Regions from separate parts of the Streptomyces sp. NPDC025793 genome, predicted to be linked through region 1. Evidence: riboswitches for the same ligand, from Rfam matches in the RefSeq annotation. Region 1 holds a riboswitch; the other holds the start of a gene.
What was found. A riboswitch is a leader RNA that binds a small molecule or an ion and turns the genes downstream of it on or off. The one in region 1 is predicted to bind cyclic di-AMP.
Positions count from the first base shown of each region.

Region 2: another riboswitch for cyclic di-AMP. It lies ahead of ACZ4MF_RS32165 (M23 family metallopeptidase); the one in region 1 lies ahead of ACZ4MF_RS07630 (transglycosylase family protein).

Region 1 covers NZ_JBVHMR010000003.1:44,533-49,655, reverse strand. The annotation lists gene ACZ4MF_RS07635 (transglycosylase family protein) at 1-1,022, shown strand, start outside; cyclic di-AMP (ydaO/yuaA leader) riboswitch at 1,205-1,379, shown strand; gene ACZ4MF_RS07630 (transglycosylase family protein) at 1,384-2,100, shown strand; gene eno (phosphopyruvate hydratase) at 2,437-3,723, shown strand; gene ACZ4MF_RS07620 (FtsB family cell division protein) at 3,846-4,322, shown strand; gene ACZ4MF_RS07615 (DUF501 domain-containing protein) at 4,380-4,928, shown strand; gene ACZ4MF_RS07610 (Ppx/GppA phosphatase family protein) at 4,925-5,123, shown strand, end outside.
Region 2 covers NZ_JBVHMR010000021.1:125,346-130,468, forward strand. The annotation lists gene ACZ4MF_RS32160 (M16 family metallopeptidase) at 1-970, shown strand, start outside; cyclic di-AMP (ydaO/yuaA leader) riboswitch at 1,181-1,344, shown strand; gene ACZ4MF_RS32165 (M23 family metallopeptidase) at 1,357-2,082, shown strand; gene ACZ4MF_RS32170 (GntR family transcriptional regulator) at 2,300-2,986, shown strand; gene ACZ4MF_RS32175 (HPr family phosphocarrier protein) at 3,151-3,432, opposite strand; gene ACZ4MF_RS32180 (bifunctional acetate--CoA ligase family protein/GNAT family N-acetyltransferase) at 3,609-5,123, shown strand, end outside.

The sequences.
Region 1 (5,123 bases):
TCGCCATCCCGCTGCTCGGCGCCGCGAGCGCCCACGCGGCCGACGGCACCACGTGGGACAAGGTCGCCGAGTGCGAGAGCGGCGGCTCCTGGAGCCAGAACAGCGGCAACGGGTACTACGGCGGTCTCCAGATATCGCAGGACGACTGGGACAAGTACGGTGGCGCGCAGTACGCCGACAGCGCCGACCAGGCCAGCCGCAATCAGCAGATCGCCGTCGCCGAGAAGATCCTCGCCGACCAGGGCACCAAGCCGTGGACCATGTGCGCGCTGACCGCCGGGCTGACCTCCAACTCGGGTTCGGTCGACGTCGACACGGGCGTCGGGAACTCCGGGAACGGCAAGGGCTCGGGTGGCGACTCCGGATCGACGAACGGTTCCGACTCGTCCGGTCTGTCGGATTCATCCGGGTCCGACTCGGGCTCCGGGGACGGGTCGGGCGCCCACTCCGGCTCGACGTCCGGCTCCGGCGCGGACGCTTCCTCGGGCACCGGCGCCACGCCCGGACCGAGTGCGAGCGACGGGGACGGCAAGGGGTCGGGCGCGTCGCACGGCTCCAAGGGTGCAGGCGGCCGCAAGTCCGATAAGGGCGACAAGGCGGGCACGTCCGGTTTCGATGGTTCCACCGGTTCCTCCGGTGACGGGGGTGCGCAGGGCGGCGACAGTTCGCCCAGTGCCACCCCCGGAACCGACGAGTCGGACAATTACCCGCAGAGCACCGGTTCCTGGAGCCTCGTCGACACGGGAGCGCTCAGCAGTGGCGGACGTCACCGCGGCGGAAGTGCGGACGAAAACGTGACAAACGGTCAGGATGCCGCGTCCTCGGGTCGCCACGCGGGTCGCCCGACGGGCACCTACACGGTCCGTGAGGGCGACACGCTCGCCTCCATCGCCGACTCTCTCGGCGTCGACGGCGGATGGCGCGCGCTCTATGACGGCAACAAGAAGGTGATAGGGGCCGACCCGAACCAGATCGCCGCCGGTCAGACCCTGGAAGTCGGTCACGAAAAGGACGCGGAGTAAGGCGAGTTGGCGCCCCGCTTGATCGCTAATGTCCGTTTTGGCGAAAGTGTGGGATGAGTCTCAGAAGCCCTGATCGTCTTTGAAATTCCGTCGATCGCCTGTCTACGGTCAGGACCGCTCGTCACCACGAGCTCCGGCTGCCGCAACGCCGAATCCTGCCAGCGGCCGTCCGGGAACAGTCGTCGCGTCAAGCGCCGTAGGCAGGAGCGGGGGACCCAAGGTAGGCGCTGGAACCGGCAGTTGACGCCGGATCCGGCTTGGGGTGAAGCCGCAGGCCCGCGACAGCGGGCGTGCGGCCGGGCAACTCAACCGGCCCGAACCCGACAGCTCACCTCGCAGGCGTCGGTGAGGGGATCGATCCATGCTGTTTTCCGGCAAGGGCAAGCACCGCCGTCCGTCCAAGGCCGTCCGCGTCGTCGCGCTGGCCGGTGTCACCGGTGCCGCCGTCGCCGCCCCGCTGATGGCGGCAGGCAACGCCTCCGCCGCCACCGCCTCCGAGTGGGACGCGGTCGCCCAGTGCGAGTCGGGTGGCAACTGGTCCATCAGCACCGGCAACGGCTTCTATGGCGGCCTCCAGTTCTCCGCCTCCACCTGGGCCGCGTACGGCGGCACCGCCTACGCCTCGACCGCCAACCAGGCCACCAAGGCGCAGCAGATCGCCGTCGCCGAGAAGGTCCTCGCCTCGCAGGGCAAGGGCGCCTGGCCGGTCTGCGGCACGGGCCTGTCCTCCGCCCCGTACAACGGCTCCGCCCCGAGCACCGGCTCCGGCTCCACCGGCAGCGGCTCGGCGGGCAGCGGCTCCTCCGGCAGCGCCACCACCCGCTCCGCCGACCAGCAGGCCGCCACCCGCTCCACCGAGCGCACGGCCCCGAAGGCGAGCAAGACCGTCACCACCCCGACCGGCAAGAAGGTCAAGAAGGGCGACGGCGAGTACAAGGTCGTCAAGGGCGACACCCTCAGTTCCATCGCCGAGAAGCACCACGTCGCCGGCGGCTGGCAGAAGCTGTTCCGGCTGAACAAGGACATCGTCGACAACGCCGACCTCATCTTCCCCGGTCAGCAGCTGCACCTGAAGTGACATCCGGCTCCGGCCGGACGCACAGCGCCCTCACATCCCCACCCCCCACACTGAGGACCCCGTGAGGGTCACCCCCGTCCCCACGGGCTCCCCGTCCCGGCGCGTGTTCCCCCGTACGCGCCGGGGCGGGGCTTTCTGTTTCCCCACTCTTCAGCCGGGCCTCATCGACGGCCCCCTTTGTTCCGAGGGTGAACAATGGGTACCGTCTGCATGTCCCACCGCGTTCACGGGGCGGTCGGTCGCGGGCCGATCCCCCGGAGACGGTTAGGCTCTAGTCGCACGGCGCAGCCGCAAGGCACACCGCCCCGCACTTCCAGCGTCACATCCAAGAAGGAGATGCTCGTGCCGTCCATCGACGTCGTCGTAGCCCGGGAAATCCTGGACTCCCGAGGCAACCCCACGGTCGAGGTCGAGGTCGGCCTCGACGACGGCAGCACGGGTCGTGCCGCCGTTCCGTCGGGCGCCTCGACCGGTGCCTTCGAGGCCATCGAGCTGCGCGACGGTGACCCGAACCGCTACCAGGGCAAGGGCGTCGAGAAGGCCGTCCTCGCCGTCATCGAGCAGATCGGCCCGGAGCTGGTCGGCTACGACGCCACCGAGCAGCGCCTGATCGACCAGGCCATGTTCGACCTGGACGCCACCGACAACAAGGGCTCCCTCGGCGCCAACGCCATCCTCGGCGTCTCCCTCGCCGTCGCCCACGCCGCCTCCGAGGCCAGCGACCTGCCGCTGTTCCGCTACCTGGGCGGCCCCAACGCGCACCTGCTGCCGGTGCCGATGATGAACATCCTCAACGGCGGCTCGCACGCGGACTCCAACGTGGACATCCAGGAGTTCATGATCGCTCCGATCGGCGCCGAGTCCTTCTCCGAGGCGCTGCGCTGGGGCGCCGAGGTCTACCACACGCTGAAGAAGGTCCTGAAGTCCAAGGGCCTGTCCACCGGCCTGGGCGACGAGGGCGGCTTCGCCCCGAACCTGGAGTCGAACCGCGCCGCCCTCGACCTCATCCTGGAGGCGATCAAGGAGGCCGGTTACGTCCCCGGCCAGCAGATCGCCCTCGCGCTCGACGTCGCCGCCTCCGAGTTCTACAAGGACGGCAAGTACCTCTTCGAGGGCAAGGAGCGCTCCGCCGCCGAGATGACGGAGTACTACGAGGAGCTCGTCTCCGCGTACCCGCTCGTCTCCATCGAGGACCCGCTGTTCGAGGACGACTGGGCCGGCTGGAAGGTCATCACCGACCGCCTCGGCGACAGGGTCCAGCTCGTCGGCGACGACCTGTTCGTCACCAACCCCGAGCGCCTCGCCCGCGGCATCGAGGAGGGCACCGCCAACGCCCTGCTGGTCAAGGTCAACCAGATCGGCTCGCTGACCGAGACCCTGGACGCCGTCGAGCTGGCCCAGCGCAGCGGCTTCAAGTGCATGATGTCGCACCGCTCCGGCGAGACCGAGGACGTCACCATCGCCGACCTGGCCGTCGCCACCAACTGCGGCCAGATCAAGACCGGCGCCCCGGCCCGCTCCGAGCGCGTCGCCAAGTACAACCAGCTGCTGCGCATCGAGGAGATCCTCGACGACGCCGCGGTGTACGCGGGCCGCTCCGCCTTCCCGCGCTTCAAGGGCTGAGCCGTTAAGAGGTAAGTCCTAGCCAGTCGTACGTACGTCCCCGTACCGGTCCCGTACCGTGTCCGGGGACGTACGCACGTGTGAGGCGTGCCAGGCACAGCGCAAGGGGAGGCGAGAGCCAGATGGCCGCGAGGGACCGGGACCGTTTCTCCACCGCGACCAGGCTGCGGCTGCTCGGCGAGCAGACGGCGGCCCGGGTCTACCGCTCCCAGACCAAGCGGCAGGCCCGCCGCTCCCGGCTCACCGGGCGCGCGGCGCTGCTCGTGCTGGTGCTGTGCACGATGATCGTCGCGCTCGCGTACCCGATGCGCCAGTACGTCTCCCAGCGCGCGCAGATCTCCGACCTCCAGCGCCAGAGGCAACAGGCCGAGCGGCGCGTCGAGCAGTTGCGCGACCTCAAGGCACGCTGGCAGGACGACGCCTACGCCGAGCAGGAGATCCGGCGGCGGCTGCATTATGTGATGCCGGGGGAGACCGGGTACACGGTCGTCGATCCCGGTACGGCCAAGCAGTCCCGCGCCGACCTGAAGGCCGCCCAGCGGCCCTGGTACGCCAACGTCTGGGACGGGGTCGACAAGTCCGACGCCTCCGACCAGTGAACCGACAGCACGCCCCGATCCACCGCCCCTTCTGAGAAAGCCGCTCTGAAAGCAGTCATGGAAACCCCTCCGCCGCCCACTTCGCGCACCGAGCCCACCGACGCGGACGTCGAGGCCTTCAAGCAGCAGTTGGGCCGCCCGCCGCGGGGTCTGCGGGCCATCGCGCACCGCTGCCCGTGCGGCCAGCCGGACGTCGTGGAGACGGCGCCGCGGCTGCCCGACGGCACGCCCTTCCCGACGCTGTACTACCTGACGTGCCCGAAGGCGTCCTCCGCCATCGGGACGCTGGAGGCCAACGGCGTGATGAAGGAGATGACCGAGCGCCTGGCGGCCGACCCGGAGCTGGCCGCCGCCTACCGGGCCGCGCACGAGGACTACATCCGGCGCCGGGACGAGATCGAGGAGCTGAAGGGCTTCCCGAGCGCGGGCGGCATGCCGGACCGGGTCAAGTGCCTGCACGTCCTGGTGGCCCACTCGCTGGCCGCCGGCCCGGGTGTGAACCCGCTCGGCGACGAGGCGCTGGCGATGCTGCCGGAGTGGTGGCGCAAGGGCGCGTGCGTGACGCCCACCGGGGTCACCGAGGCCACCGAGGGGGACGAGAAGTGACGCGTGTCGCCGCCATCGACTGCGGGACCAACTCCATCCGGCTGCTGGTCGCGGACTGCGACCCGGCCACGGGTGAACTGGTCGACCTGGACCGCCGGATGACCATCGTGCGGCTCGGCCAGGGCGTCGACCGCACCGGGCGGCTCGCGCCCGAGGCGCTGGAGCGGACCTTCGCGGCCTGCCGCGAGTACGCCG
Region 2 (5,123 bases), on a different contig from region 1:
CGAGCGGCTGGTCCGCAACCGCCTGGACGAGATCCCGCACGAGCTGGCCAACCCCACCCGCCGGGCCGCCAAGGAGCTGTCCAAGGAGCTGTTCCCGGCGACCTCGCGCATGTCGCGTCCGCGGCAGGGCACCGAAGAGACGGTCGAGAAGATCGACGCGGCCGCCGTACGCGCCTTCTACGACCGCCATGTGCGCCCCTCGACGGCCACTACGGTCGTGGTCGGCGACCTCACCGGCATCGACCTGGACGCCCTGCTCGGCGACACCCTGGGCGCCTGGAGCGGCACCCCCGGGCAGCCCCGGCCCGTGCCGGCCGTGAGCGCCGACGACACCGGCCGCGTGGTCATCGTGGACCGGCCCGGCGCGGTCCAGACGCAGTTGCTGATCGGCCGCGTCGGCCCCGACCGGCACGACCGCGTGTGGCCCGCGCAGGTGCTCGGCACGTACTGTCTGGGCGGCACCCTCACCTCCCGCCTGGACCGCGTCCTGCGCGAGGAGAAGGGCTACACCTACGGTGTGCGTGCCTTCGGCCAGGTCCTGCGGTCCGCCGCGGACGGCACGGGTGCCTCCCTGCTCGCCATCAGCGGCTCGGTGGACACGCCGAACACCGGTCCCGCGCTGGACGACCTGTGGAAGGTGCTGCGCACCCTCGCGGCGGAGGGCTTGACCGACGCCGAGCGGGACGTGGCCGTCCAGAACCTCGTCGGGGTCGCGCCGCTCAAGTACGAGACGGCGGCGGCCGTCGCGAGCACGCTGGCCGACCAGGTCGAGCAGCATCTGCCCGACGACTTCCAGGCGACGCTGTACCGGCAGCTGGCCGCCACGGGCACGGTGGAGGCCACGGCCGCCGTCGTGAACGCCTTCCCGGTGGACGGCCTGGTGACCGTCCTCGTCGGTGACGCCTCGCAGATCAAGGCGCCGGTGGAGGCGCTCGGCATCGGCGAAGTCAGCGTCGTCGCGGCCGAGTAGGGCACGCGCGCGTGGGGCCCTGACCGCCTACGGGCCGTCAGGGCCCCACGCCGTTCCGCGCTCTTCCCCAGATGCCCGATTTGGGACGGAGGTTGCCTGTCTGCCCTGTGGGATGCGCTACAAAGGCCCGGTTCGGTTTGGGGACCGACGGCAGGCCCGCCTAGCGTCGTCCGGGCTGTTCGTCGGGCAGTGCGCCGCACCCGCGGCACCGGACAGCCATCGCCGAGTCCCCGTACGGCGCGAGCCAGGGGAGCCGGGGACCCACAACGTCCCCTGGGGTGAATCGGACGCCCACGCGTGCGCGTGGGGGGCCGTAGGAGACCTTCCTGCTCCGAACCCGTCAGCTAACCCGGTAGGCGAGAGGGAAGGAAAGGACCAGCCACTCCATGGCGTTCATGTGCGCCACCGGGAAGCACCGCAAGCCCGGCCGGGTCACGCGCACCGCCGCTCAGGCGGCCGGCGTCGCGGCCCTCACCACCGGTGTCATCGGCACCCTCGCGGCCTCCCCCGCGTCCGCCGCCCAGAACTCCGTCGAGCAGACCGGCCTCACCCCGGTGATCAGCGTGGGCGACGACATCGCCGCGCAGATCGACGCGCAGGCGGCCGCCCAGCGGCAGGCCGCCGAGGAGGCCGCGGCCCGGCGGGCCCAGGAGATCCGCGAGACCAAGGCCCGCGCCGCACGCGAGGCGGAGCGCGAGCGGCTGAACCGCTTCGTCCCCCCGATCACGGACTCGTACGTCTCCACGGGCTACAAGGCCAGCAGTTCCCTGTGGTCCTCCGGCTCCCACACCGGCATCGACTTCCACGCGGCCAGCGGCACCCCCGTCCACGCGGTCGGCTCCGGCACCGTCGTCTCCACCGGCTGGGGCGGCGCGTACGGCAACCAGATCGTGATCCGGATGGCCGACGGCATGTACACCCAGTACGGCCACCTGTCGTCCATCGGCGTCACGGTGGGCCAACAGGTCACCCCGGGCGAGCAGATCGGCCTGTCCGGCGCGACCGGCAACGTCACCGGACCCCACCTGCACTTCGAGGCCCGTACGACCCCCGACTACGGCTCGGACGTCGACCCGGTCGCCTATCTCCGCGAGCACGGCGTGGACGTCTGACGCGCACGGCGCACGAGACACGGCATCCGAAGCCCCGGCTCACCGAGCCGGGGCTTTCGTCGTTTTTCCACGGTGCCCTCGGTGCGCTTACGGAGTCGCTGTCCAAAAAATATCCATGGATTCCGGCCCGCCGTCGGAAATTCTGGCTCATTGCAATAGAGTCACGGAACACGCGTCCATCGTCGACGTGTCACGGGGATTAAGGCGGAGGTCGGTCATGCGTATTCCGGCGCACTCGGTATGCACGGCGATCCGGGACGACATCGTCGCCGGTGTCCACGAGCGCGGCAGCCGCCTCACCGAGGAAGTCCTGGCCCGCCGCTACGGCGTCTCGCGCGTCCCCGTCCGCGAGGCCCTGCGCACGCTGGAGGCGGAGGGCTTCGTGGTGACGCGCCGGCACGCGGGCGCGTGCGTGGCCGAGCCGACCGAGCAGGAGGCGGCCGACCTGCTGGAGATGCGGATGCTCCTGGAGCCGCTCGGCGCCGCCCGGGCCGCGCAGCGGCGCACGGAGGCGCATCTGAAGGTGCTGCGTGGCCTGGTCAGACTGGGCCAGGAGCGGGCCAGGCGGGGCAGCAGCGAGGATCTTCGGTCACTGGGCGGCTGGTTCCACGAGACGCTCGCCCAGGCCTGCGCGAGCCCCTCGCTGACCTCGATGCTGACCCAGTTGCGCCACAAGATCGCCTGGATGTACGCGGTGGAGGCGCTGCCGACCCCGGTCGAGTCCTGGGCGGAGCACGGCGCGATCGTGGACGCGGTGGCGCGCGGCGACGGCGAGCGCGCGCGGGCGCTCACGGCTCTGCACGGCGAGCGCGCGACGGCCGCGCACAGGCTTCGCTTTTCCGCCGGCGGCGAGGGCGTGAGGACTTCGCAACACGCCGTAAACATGAGCGGCCTGCGCCATTAACACGAGCGCCGTATACAAAGAAGAGTAATTCGGTGGCGGTGTATTCTTGCTGCCTGAATTCAGGTGTGTTCACGCATTGTGGAAGACCGTGCCAAACGGCGAAGCCGCGCCGCCCCACAAAGGGCGACGCGGCTTCGGTGTTCCGTGTTCCGGGCGGGGCCGGATCAGACGGTCTCGGGCAGCTCCTCCAGGCCCTCGGAGACCAGCTTGGCCAGACGCTCCAGGGCGATGTCCGCGCCCTCGGCGTCCGAGGCGAGGACGATCTCCTCGCCACCCTGGGCGCCCAGACCCAGGACGGCCAGCATGGAGGCCGCGTTGACGGGGTTGCCGTCAGCCTTGGCGATCGTCACCGGGACGCCTGCGGCCGTGGCGGCTCGGACGAAGATGGAGGCGGGGCGGGCGTGGAGGCCCTCGGCCCAGCCGACGTTGACGCGGCGCTCAGCCATGTGTTGCTGCCCTTCGGTGTTCAGGGTTGTCTAGACCAGTTTCCCATATCGCGAAGCGTGTCCGGAGCGGACCCTCGTCCCCTCCGGTGTGACATCGGACCGCGGCCTCGATCCGACTTCCGTCCCCCACAGACTGCCTCGCGCCGTTGTCGGACGCGAGCCGTACTCTGGGGCCCATGCAGAGCTCGGCGGACCGGCAGGACCGGTACGAGTACCCCGCCCACTGGGAGGCGGACGTGGTGCTGCGCGACGGGGGTACCGCGCGCATCCGGCCCATCACCATTGATGACGCCGACCGCCTGGTCAGCTTCTACGAGCAGGTCTCGGACGAGTCGAAGTACTACCGCTTCTTCGCGCCGTACCCACGACTGTCCGCCAAGGACGTCCACCGCTTCACGCACCACGACTTTGTGGACCGGGTGGGACTCGCGGCCACCATCGGCGGCGAGTTCATCGCCACCGTACGCTACGACCGCATCGGCGCCGACGGCATGCCCGCCTCCGTGCCGGCCGACGAGGCCGAGGTCGCCTTCCTCGTGCAGGACGCCCACCAGGGCCGCGGAGTCGCCTCCGCCCTGCTGGAGCACGTCGCGGCCGTCGCGCGCGAGCGGGGCATCCGCCGCTTCGCCGCCGAGGTGCTGCCCGCCAACACCAGGATGATCAAGGTGTTCACGGACGCCGGGTACACCCAGAAGCGCAGCTTCGAGGACGGCGTCGTCCGCCTGGAGTTCGACCTCGAACCGACCGACCGCTCGCTCGCCGTCCAGCGCGCCCGGGAACAGCGCGCCGAGGCCCGCTCGGTACGGCGGCTCCTCGCGCCCGGCTCGGTGGCCGTCATCGGCGTCGGCCGCGCCCCCGGCGGCGTCGGCCGCAGCGTCCTCGGCAACATCCGCGACGGCGGCTACGGCGGCCTGCTGCACGCCGTGAACCAGGCCTTCCCCGAGGACTGCAAGGAGATCGACGGGGTGCCCGCGCACCGCTCGGTGCGGGACATCGACGGCCCGGTCGACCTCGCCGTGATCGCGGTACCGGCCGATCATGTTCCCGCGGTGGTCACGGAGTGCGGCGAACACGGCGTGCAGGGACTCGTGGTCCTGTCCGCCGGATACGCCGAGAGCGGGCCCGACGGGCGGGAGCGGCAGCGGGCGCTCGTGCGCCACGCGCGCGCGTACGGCATGCGGCTCATCGGCCCCAGCGCCTTCGGGATCATCAACACCGCCCCCGGCGTCCGGCTGAACGCCTCGCTCGCCCCCGAGATGCCCCGCCCCGGCCGCATCGGCATGTTCGCCCAGTCCGGCGCCATCGGCATCGCCCTGCTGTCCCGGCTGCACCGGCGCGGCGGAGGCGTCACCGGGGTCACGGGCGTCTCCACGTTCGTCTCCGCCGGCAACCGCGCCGACGTCTCCGGCAACGACGTCCTCCAGTACTGGTACGACGACCCGGAGACCGATGTCGCCCTCATGTACCTGGAATCCATCGGCAACCCGCGCAAGTTCACGCGGCTCGCGCGGCGCACGGCGGCGGCGAAGCCGCTGGTCGTCGTGCAGGGGGTCGGCTCCGCCCCGCAGGGGCACGCGGTACGGGCGACCCGGCTGCCGCACGCCACCGTCTCCGCGCTGCTGCGGCAGGCCGGAGTGCTGCGCGTCGACACGATCACCGAACTGGTCGACACGGGCCTGCTGCTCGCCCGG